3 regions of the Micromonospora salmantinae genome follow, and region 3 is predicted to be linked to each of the others. Evidence: riboswitches for the same ligand, from Rfam matches in the RefSeq annotation. Region 3 holds a riboswitch; each other region holds the start of a gene.
The links. Region 3 has a riboswitch for cobalamin ahead of PSH03_RS14535 (CbtB domain-containing protein). Riboswitches for the same ligand answer to the same signal wherever they lie in the genome.
Positions count from the first base shown of each region.

Region 1: linked by a shared signal. The riboswitch ahead of cobN (cobaltochelatase subunit CobN) and the one ahead of PSH03_RS14535 (CbtB domain-containing protein) in region 3 are both predicted to bind cobalamin.
Region 2: linked by a shared signal. The riboswitch ahead of PSH03_RS19245 (acyl-CoA thioesterase) and the one ahead of PSH03_RS14535 (CbtB domain-containing protein) in region 3 are both predicted to bind cobalamin.

Region 1 covers NZ_JAKKFG010000029.1:616-3,886, forward strand. Annotated here, with positions in the region: gene PSH03_RS21455 (hypothetical protein) at 1-18, shown strand, start outside; gene PSH03_RS21460 (MBL fold metallo-hydrolase) at 26-742, opposite strand; cobalamin riboswitch at 1,059-1,235, shown strand; gene cobN (cobaltochelatase subunit CobN) at 1,495-3,271, shown strand, end outside.
Region 2 covers NZ_JAKKFG010000023.1:194,022-197,292, reverse strand. Annotated here, with positions in the region: gene PSH03_RS19250 (zinc-dependent alcohol dehydrogenase family protein) at 1-932, opposite strand, end outside; gene PSH03_RS19245 (acyl-CoA thioesterase) at 1,041-1,517, opposite strand; cobalamin riboswitch at 1,598-1,810, opposite strand; gene PSH03_RS19240 (copper resistance CopC family protein) at 1,940-3,271, shown strand, end outside.
Region 3 covers NZ_JAKKFG010000015.1:60,361-63,631, forward strand. Annotated here, with positions in the region: gene PSH03_RS14525 (ABC transporter permease) at 1-21, opposite strand, end outside; gene PSH03_RS14530 (amidohydrolase family protein) at 343-1,221, opposite strand; cobalamin riboswitch at 1,487-1,643, shown strand; gene PSH03_RS14535 (CbtB domain-containing protein) at 1,678-1,881, shown strand; gene PSH03_RS14540 (CbtA family protein) at 1,872-2,642, shown strand; gene PSH03_RS14545 (histidine phosphatase family protein) at 2,639-3,235, shown strand.

The sequences.
Region 1 (3,271 bases), on a different contig from region 3:
GAACGCCACGCCCGCTGAGGCTGGGTCAGGCAGCATCGAGGGTTGAGCCGACCTGCTCACGCGTCATCGGCTCGGCGTGGCTCGAGACGTACCAGTGGTAGGTGCTGTCGAGCAGTCGCCGGACCAGGTCGACGTCGAGGCCGTCCTCCGGCCGGCGCAGGTGCGCCGGCGGCGGGTAGAAGCAGTCGCCCAGCAGCATCACCCCCGAGTCGGGCACCAGCACCACTGCCGAATCCGGTGCGTGCCCGCCGCCGACGTGGCGTAGCCGAACCCCGACCGGCAGCTCGTCCACGTCGGCGAAAGTCCGAGTTGGCGGCAGGATGGCGAAGTCTTCCCAGGACGCCATCGCGCGTGCGCGGGCTTGAAAGCTCGGGCGCAGGCGGGGATCGGCACGTACCTGCTCTTGCAGGTAGCGGTGGCTCCACGGCCGGGCGGCCTCGGCGCGCAGCAGCGACACCGCTGTCTCGTGCCCGACGATCTCCACCCCGGGCCAGGCGCAGGCGCCCCACACGTGGTCCCAGTGATGATGGGTGTAGACCAGCCAGCGCGGCTCCGGAAGCCCGGCGGCGACCAGCGCGGCCTGGATCGCGCGGGCGTGCGCGGGGCTCTGCCCGGCGTCGATCATCACACTGCCGCGTTCGTCGACGACGACGGCGACGCCGGCCTGGACCGCCTCCGGGTCGGGATCGCCCGGACAGAGCCAGACCCGGCCCGCAAGGTGGTGGAACTGCGGGGCGATCATGGTGATCGACCTCCGAGATTGATCGCGGACACTGGTGTGGCGTTCGCCGATCCTACGTGAGGGTGTCGGCCGGCACCGCCCTGCCGGAGGGTCGGCGCAGGTCAGAGCTCGTCCGGCCATCCTTTGCTCTGCTTGCCTATCTGCACCGGTGACCCTCCGTGCCCGGTGCGCATAGGTAAGCAGAGCAAAGGACGTCAGGCATTGATCTGGGGCATTGCGTCGCGCGGAGCCGCGCCCGCACCAATCGTTGAAGCTCGATAAGTGCCGCCCGTCTGGCGGGGCCGGACCGGCGTTGACCGGCGGCGCGGCGGTGTGGCAGCATTCGCGGCCTGACGGCAGTGAAGGAAGTCGGTGCGAATCCGACGCGGTCCCGCCACTGTCACCGGGGAGCGATCCCCCCTCGTGAGTCACGGCCGTGTGTCTGCGGTTGGAAGGCCGGGGGAGAGCGTCGATCCGGAAGCCAGGATACTTCGGCCGTCGGGACGTACCCCAGGGCGTGGACACCCGAGGAGGACCCGATGACGCACGGCGTCTCATTCATCGACGATTATCGTCGTATCGCGCTGCAGGCAGTGCATTCCAAGGACACCGGCCACCGGCACCGCTGAGCTGATCGCCCGGCGCTGACCGGCCCCGACGCATGCGTCGGGGCGCCGTTCGCTCGGGCCGTCGTACCGGCTGACGCCGTACCCACCCGCATCGCCCCGGTCGCCCCCCGTGAGGGCCCAGGGCGTCACTTTCCGGAGCCTGCCGTGCGCATCCTGCTGCTGTCCACCGCCGACACCGACCTGCTGGCCGCCCGCGCCAGCGGTGCCGACTACCGGTTGGCCAACCCCGCCCGAGTCACCGCCGAGGAGGTGCCCGCCCTGCTCGACGGGGTCGCCCTCGTCGCCGTACGCCTGCTCGGCGGTCGGCAGGCGTGGCCGGACGGTCTCGCCGCGGTGCTCGCCACCGGCGTGCCGACGGTAGTGCTCGGCGGTGAGGCGCTGCCCGACGCGGAGCTGATGGCCACCTCCACAGTGCCGTCCGGGGTCGTCACCCAGTCGCTGGCGTACCTGGTGGAGGGCGGCCCGGACAACCTGGGGCAGCTGGCCCGGTTCCTCTCCGACACGGTGCTGCTCACCGGCGAGGGGTTCGCCGCACCCACGCCCACCCCGGCGTACGGCGTGCACGGCGAACACCCCGCCGACCCGAATCGGCCCACTGTGGGGATCGTCTTCTACCGGGCGCACGCCCTCGCCGGCAACACCGACTTCGTCGACGTGCTCGCGGACGCGGTCCACAAAGCCGGCGGCAACCCGCTGCCGATCTTCTGCGGCTCGCTGCGCGGGCTGACCGCGGGCGCCGGCCCACTCGGGCTCTTCGCCCGCTGTGACGCGCTGCTGGTCACGGTGCTGGCGGCCGGCGGTGCGGTCGCCGCGGACGCCTCCGGTGGCGGCGACGAGGACGCCTGGGACGTCGGGGCCCTGGCCGCCCTGGACGTGCCGGTCATCCAGGCGCTCTGCCTCACCAGCACCCGCGCGCAGTGGGCCGACAGCGACGCCGGCCTGTCCCCGCTGGACGCCGCCATGCAGGTGGCCATCCCCGAGTTCGACGGCCGGATCGTGTCGGTGCCGTTCTCGTTCAAGCAGATCGACGCCGACGGGCTCTCGGTCTACGCCGCCGATCCTGAGCGGGCCGCCCGGGTCGCCGGGATCGCGGTGCGCCACGCCCGGCTGCGGTACGTGCCGCACGCCGACAAGCGGGTCGCCGTGGTGCTCAGCTCCTACCCCACCAAGCACTCGCGGGTCGGTAACGCCGTCGGGTTGGACACCCCGGCCTCGGCGGTCCGGCTGTTCGCCGCGCTGGCCGGGGCCGGCTACGACCTGGGTGACGCGCCACCGCCCGACGACGGCGACGCGCTGATCCACTCGCTGATCGCCGCCGGTGGTCACGACGTGGAGTGGCTCACCCCGGAGCAGTTGGCCGCCGCCGAGGCCCGGATACCCGGGCCGACGTACCGACGTTGGTTCGACCAGGTCCCGGCCGAGCTGCGCGAGCGGATGCGGGAGCACTGGGGTGAGCCGCCGGGCGAGCTGTACACCGAGGGCGGCGACATCGTGCTCGCCGGGCTGCGCTTCGGCAACGTGGTGCTGCTGATCCAGCCGCCCCGCGGCTTCGGGGAGAACCCGATCGCCATCTACCACGACCCGGACCTGCCGCCCAGCCACCACTACCTGGCCGCGTACCGCTGGTTGACAGCGCCCGCCGCGGACGGCGGCTTCGGCGCGGACGCCGTGGTGCACCTGGGCAAGCACGGCACCCTGGAGTGGCTGCCCGGCAAGGGCCTCGGCCTGGCCGCGGACTGCGCGCCCGACGCGGTCCTGGGCGACCTGCCGCTGGTGTACCCGTTCATCGTCAACGACCCCGGCGAGGGCACCCAGGCCAAGCGGCGGGCGCACGCCGTTGTCGTCGACCACCTGGTCCCGCCGATGGCCCGCGCCGAGACCTACGGCGACCTGGCCAAACTGGAACAACTGCTCGACGAGT
Region 2 (3,271 bases), on a different contig from region 3:
GCGTCCATGACCGTGTCGAGCGTGAACCTGCGCTCGTCCAGTCGGGGGCGCAGCGCGCCGGCATCGGCCAGCGCCGCGATCTCGCGCAGGATGTCGCCGTGGTGTTCCCGGCCCCGCCCGGTGAGCATCGGCAGCAGGGTGAACACGCCGGAGTAGGTCGCACCCCGGAACGACAGCGGGGCGAGCGAGTGTGAGCCCCAGCCCAGTGCGCTGACGACGTGCCCGTGGTAGGTGCGTACCGCCGCGAACGAGGCGTCGAGCGTCGCGCCGCCGACGTTGTCGACGACGATGTCGAATCCCTCGCCGCCGGTGTACCTCTCGACGTACTCCTCGACCTTGCTCGCTGTGTAGTCGATCGGCACGGCACCCAGACTCTCGATCACCCGCAGGCTCGCCGGCCCGCCCGTGGCGTACGCCTCGGCGCCTCGCGCCTGGGCAAGTTGCACACCCACGTACCCGACACCTCCGGCGCCTCCGTGCACCAGGACCTTCTGCCCGGCGCGGACTCCGGCCCGGTCGACCAGCCCCTCCCAGGAGGTGACCGCCGCCAGGGGCAACGCGGCGGCCTCCCGCATCGAGAGGCTCCTCGGCTTGTGGGCCAGCAGTCGAGCGTCCACGGCGGCGTACTCGGCCAGCGAGCCCTGTAGGTCGCCGACGCCCCCGCACAGCCCATACACCTCGTCTCCCGGCTCGAAGCCGGCCACGTCCGCGCCGACCGCCGCGACGACGCCGGCAAGGTCCAGGCCGAGCACCGCGGGCAGCTCGACACGCGCGTGCGCGGCCTTTCCTGCCTGGATCTTCGTGTCGAGCGGGTTGACCCCGCTGGCGACGATCCGCACCAGCACCTGCCCGCGCTCGGGGGCGGGTTGATCGATCTCCTCGACCGTCAGCGGAGCGTCGAACTCCCGCAACAACGCGGCGCGCATAACCATCCATACTCTCCGTGATCGAGGCTTCACGTGGACGCTATCCGACCGGGTCGGCGGCGGGGCGGGTTCCTCGGACCGCGCCGGCGCCGCGACGGGCGGACCGAGTGTGGGTCAGTCGTCTTCGGCACCATCGAGTAGCGCGCGTCGCAACGCCAGTCGGTGCTTCCGGCGGATCTCCGCCTCCCGGTACCGTCGGCGGTCCCCGTCGGTCTCCGGTAGCAGCGGCGGCACGGTACGAGGCTGGCCGTCGTCGTCGATGGCGACCATGACCAGGTGGGCGGTTGCCACGTCGGTGGGAGGCACCGCCCGGTCCCACCGGTCGGCGGTCACCTTGACGGCCACCTCCATCGCGCTGCGGCCGGCCCAGGTGATCCGGGCGTCGACGTGCACGACGTCGCCGACCCGCACCGCGCGGAGGAACGCCGTCTCGTCGATGGCGGCGGTCACCGCCGGCCCGTCGGAGTGTCGGGCGGCGACCACACCGGCGACGGAGTCGATGAGGTTGAGGATCCGGCCGCCGTGCACCGTACCCATCAGGTTGGTGTGGTGCTGGTCGGGAAACCACACCGCCGGGTCGCGGACACACACTGGCGAGGACCTGGCCGTGCACCACACGCACGGCCCGTCACCCGCTCAGCCCACCCGCGAGGCCGACGGCAGCGCACACGGTTGTGTACGCGGCGCCGGCAGGTCTTCGGACTCGCGGGCCTGACCGGTCGCGCCGGTCCCCTACTGGCCGTCGCTTCCCAGGCCGTTGGCCCAGTGCTGATGACGGCGGTCGTTCCCACTCACCGCTGCGGGGCAGCCCCGGATTTCCACCGGTTCCCTCTTACGACGCCCAGCCGGTCACGACGGGGCGAACCAGCGCCGTCGGCAGCATAGCTGGCCAGGGGATCTGTCCACGAGGGCGTCCTGCCGCGGCGGCGGACGGCCTCATCGTCAACTTTTGTCGTCCGAGGAAGAAGATCGCCACCTATTGAAAAAAGTCTCGCGAGGGTGAGGATATCCAGATGCGTCGTCTCCCCCAGACTTGCGGGCGGGTGGTCTCGGGCCTCCTCGCGTTCCTCCTCGCCTCGGCTGTCGCCCTCCTCGCGTCCGCCCAGCCCGCCGCGGCGCACGGGACCCTCGCCACGTCCACACCGGCGAGCGGCGCCACCGTGCGCGAGCCGTTGACGGAGGTGCGGCTGTACTTCACCGAGAAGGCCGCCGCCAACGCGTTCTTCACTATCACCGCCCCGGGCGGCGCCCGTGTCGACAACGGCTGGTCGCAGGGGGAGCCGAAGCCGCTGGAAAAGCCGGTGCGGGAGTACTTCCTGGTCAACGGGCAGTTCGAGCCACGGGAGTACACGACGGGGTTCCCCGCGGTGGTGTCCGTCGCCCACCTGCCCGCAAAGGGCCAGTACTCGGTGAGCTACCTGTCGGTCGCCTCGGACGGCGACACCGTGCGGGGCACCCTGACCTTCCGCTACGACGGGCGGGTGACGGCAGCGCCGAAGGGGTGGAGCCCGCCATCGACCCAACCGGACCCGGCGCTGGTGGCCGCCACCGAGCAGCACAACACGTCCGGGCAGGCCTCGGCGGTGCCGACCACCGCGGACGATCCGTCGACCCCGCCGGCTGCGGCGGCCCCGTCGACCGGGTCGACCGAGGAGAGCGGTCCCGGGGCACCGGCCTGGGCCGGCTGGGCGGCGGCGGTCGCGGCGGTCGGGGCGGTGGCCGGGTTCGTCGTCTGGCGTCGCCGATCCGCCGGCACACCCACCGGCCGGGGCCGTACCTCGGCGGCGACCTCCGGTCGACGCGGCGGTGGCGCCCGTGCCACGAACAGGGCCGGCACTGGCAAGACCGTCGGCGGCAAGGCTGCCGGGGACAAGACCGTCGGCGGCAAGGCTGCCGGGGACAAGACCGTCGGGGGCAAGGTCGGCGCTGGCAAGGTCGGCGGGGGCAGGGCCGGCGCGGCGACCGGCGTCGTCGCGCGTACCGCGAGCGACAGGCAGCGGCCCGCCACCGTGCCGGCGGCGCGCAAGGGCGACACGGTCGTCACGGCCCGCACGGGCGTCACCGTCGAGCCGACGCCTACCGATCAGGTGACCGAGGCCCTCGCCAACACGGACGGCGAGCCGACGGTCGACCCCGGGCCACGGCCCGACACGGACCTCGCCGCCGCGACGCCTGGGTCCCGGCTGAGCAACACCCACCTGGCGCTGTTCGTCGGCGGGCTGGTGGTGGCCCTGTTGGCCGGGTTCGGGCTGGCCCGTATCGGCACCGCCGACGAGAGTCCGGCGACCGGCAACGCACGACCGTCGGCCGGTGGAGCGTCCGACTCGGGGCAGGTGGGCTCCGCG
Region 3 (3,271 bases):
GGTTGCCTCGGCGCTACTCATCGTCGGACCTGACCTCCCCAAGCGCGGCGCCGGCGTCCGACGGGGACCCGCCGACGAGCCGAACGCCTGTGAGCGACCGACCCCGCTCGGACGGCGGTGCGGCTAGGTGCCCGCACACTCGTCGGAGATAGGTCGGATGTTTCCCGCGATCAGGCGTTACCTTGCCACGCATTCACGTATGTTGCCAAGGTCTTGCGAGCATGTTTTGCCATCGTTACCTGCGCCACCGAAGGCATACGTCTGACCAAATCGACATCGACTGCCGCCGCTAGCATGTTATCGATAACATGCTATGTCCCCAGGCCGAAAGGCGCTGCCGCCTCAGAACGGGGCCAGCCGGTAGACCCGGCCGGCGGTCCGGCGCCAGATCGCGGCCCGCTCGTCGTCGGACAGCGGGTCCAGCAGGTCACCGAGGACGGTGACCCAGCGGGTGTACGACGTGGCGAGCAGGCACACCGGCCAGTCCGAGCCGAACATCAGCCGGTCCGGCCCGAACACGTCGAGGGCGTGCTCCACCGCGGGCCGCAGGTCGGCCGTCGTCCAGGACCCGCCGTCCACCTCGGTCACCAGGCCGGAGAGTTTCGCCGTCGTGTTGGGCTCGGCCGCGAGTGCCCGCAGGTCGCGCTGCCAGTCACCGAAATCGGCGCGCCCGAGCGGGGGCTTGCCGAGGTGGTCCAGGACGAACCGCACCTGGGGCAGGTCGCGGACGAGCCGGGCGGCCGCCGGCAGCTGACGATGGCGCACCAGGAGGTCGAAGGCGAGGCCGGCGGCACCGACCGCGGCGATGCCGTGCCGCACGTCGGGGCGGTCGAGATAGGTCGGGTCGGGTTCGGACTGGACCAGGTGGCGGATGCCGACCAGCCGTTCGCCGCCACGGGCCCTGCGTAGTCGGGCGAGGCGGCGGTCGACATCGGCGGCGGTGAGGTCGACCCAGCCGACGACCCCGCCGACGAGCGGGTCGTCGGCCGCGATGCCGAGCAGTTCGGGCGTCTCCGACCGAACGGCGACGGACTGGACGACAACGGTCTGGGTGACCCCGGCGGCCCGGGTCGCCGGAGCGAGCTCGAGCGGCGTGAAGTCGTCGTCGATCGCGGCCATGGTGTGCGGATCGATCCAGGGCTGTGGGTGCCGCGCCCGGACCCAGAGGTGATGGTGCGCGTCGACGATGCCCGGTCGTCGCGCTACCTCACCGGTCGTCACCGGACCCACCCTGGCGCGTTCTCGTCCACCGCACACCCCGCCCAGCCGCTGATCGAGCCCTCCGGGTCAACCCGGAGCCACAGAGTCGATCTGCCAGGTTGACCATGTTAGCGGTAACAGTCTGTTGTCGAGTCCCGGAACGCGCGCCATGACCGGCCTCCGGCAGTGTCGCCTTTTGGTCTGACGAATCCACTGGCGCCTGCGGCTGGTCCGCCTCGTTGACGTACCGGTATCCGGACGCGTTCGGGGCGCGGGGTCCGGGTTGACCGCCTGAGGCGGCACCGATACCGTCGACCGCACTATCTGCGGCGACGCGAGGGAAGCCGGTGTGAATCCGGCGCGGTCGCGCCACTGTGAGCGGTTCCCCAACCACAACTGGGGGCCGCGAGCCAGGACGCTCGGTCGTCCGCAGCCTTGCGATGGGGACGCGTCATCCCTGGGGAGGTTCGTGTATTCATGTCTAGCTCCGCTTCCAGCCAGCCGGTGGTGCACCCCGCCGGCAGTGCCCGTCTGCTGTGGACGGCTCTGGCGACCGTTGCCGTGCTCACGCTGCTGGCGTACCTCGTCGCCTTCGACCAGGGGGCGGTGTCGCGCAGTGGGATGTACCTGCACGAGCTGATGCACGACGGCAGGCACCTGCTGGGTGTCCCGTGCCACTGAACACCACCACCACTCCCCCGTTCGTCGCCGTCCTCGTTCGCGGGCTGCTGGCCGGCCTGCTCGCCGGCCTGCTCGCCGGGGCGTTCGCGTACGTCGCAGGCGAACCGCACGTCGAGGCGGCCATCGCCATCGAGGAGGCGGCGACGCACGCCGAGCCCGCCACTGGTGCGCACGATCACGAGGACGCCCTGGTCAGCCGGACGGGTCAGCGCGGCGGTCTGTTCCTGGCCACCGGCCTGTTCGGTGCCGCGATGGGTGGCCTCCTGGCCACGGCGTACGTCCTGCTGTCCCGGCGGCGGCGCGGCGACGACGACGGGCGGTCGGGTCTGCTGCTGGCCGGCGCCGCGCTGCTCGGCGCGGTGATCGTGCCGTTCCTCAAGTACCCGGCGAACCCACCGGCGGTCGGCGACCCGGCCACCATCAACCAACGGACCGTCACCTACCTGTTGATGGTGGTGCTCGGGCTGGTGGCCGTGTGGGCCGGCTCGCTGGGCTACCGGTCAGTCGGCGCCCAGGCGCCGACGTGGCTGCGCGCCGCCGCAGCCGTGGGCGGGTTCCTGCTGGTCACGGGTGTGTCGTACGTGGTGATGCCGTCCTTCCAGGAGGTTCCGGCGGACTTCCCGGCGACCCTGCTGTGGAGTTTCCGACTGGCCTCGCTCGGCACCCAGGTCGTGCTCTGGACCGGCATCGGCCTGCTGTTCGCGGCCCTGATGCACCGCGAGCAGCGTCGCCGGGCCGGCACCGCACTGCCGAGCACGTGACCGGCACCAGCCTTCAGCTGGTCGCCCACGGTCACACCGCCGCGCTGCGCCGGGCCCGCTTCGGCGGCGCCGACGACGGCCTGGACGAGGGTGGCCTGCGTGCCGCACTCGCCCAGGCCCGCGCGGGTGCGGACCGGCGCGGGCCCCTCGGCGTCAACGCCACCTGCCTGTCCAGCCCCGCGCTGGCCGCCCGACAGACCGCCGACGCCTTCGGCCTGCTGCCGACGATCGAGACCGCGTTGGCCGACTGTGACTACGGGGACTGGGCCGGACGGACGCTTGAGGAGATCGCTGGATCGCAGCCGCAGGCGCTGCACGACTGGTTGTCCGCACCGGGCTCCGCGCCGCACGGCGGTGAGTCCGTCACGGCCGTGCGGGATCGGGTCGGCAGCTGGCTGGACGAGCAGCACCGAGCCGGTGGACGCGTCATAGCGGTCACCCACCCACTGGTGATCCGGGTCGCGGTGGTGCACGCCCTCGGTCTTCCGACGGCGACGTACCGGCAGGTGGACGTGGAGCCCCTGGCCGTCGTTCGGCTCACCAGTCAGGGCACGCGCTGGCAGCTCCGACTGGGCGCGCCGCGAGCAGGTTGAGGTCGCACCGAACAGCGCCAGCCGTGTCGAGCCAGC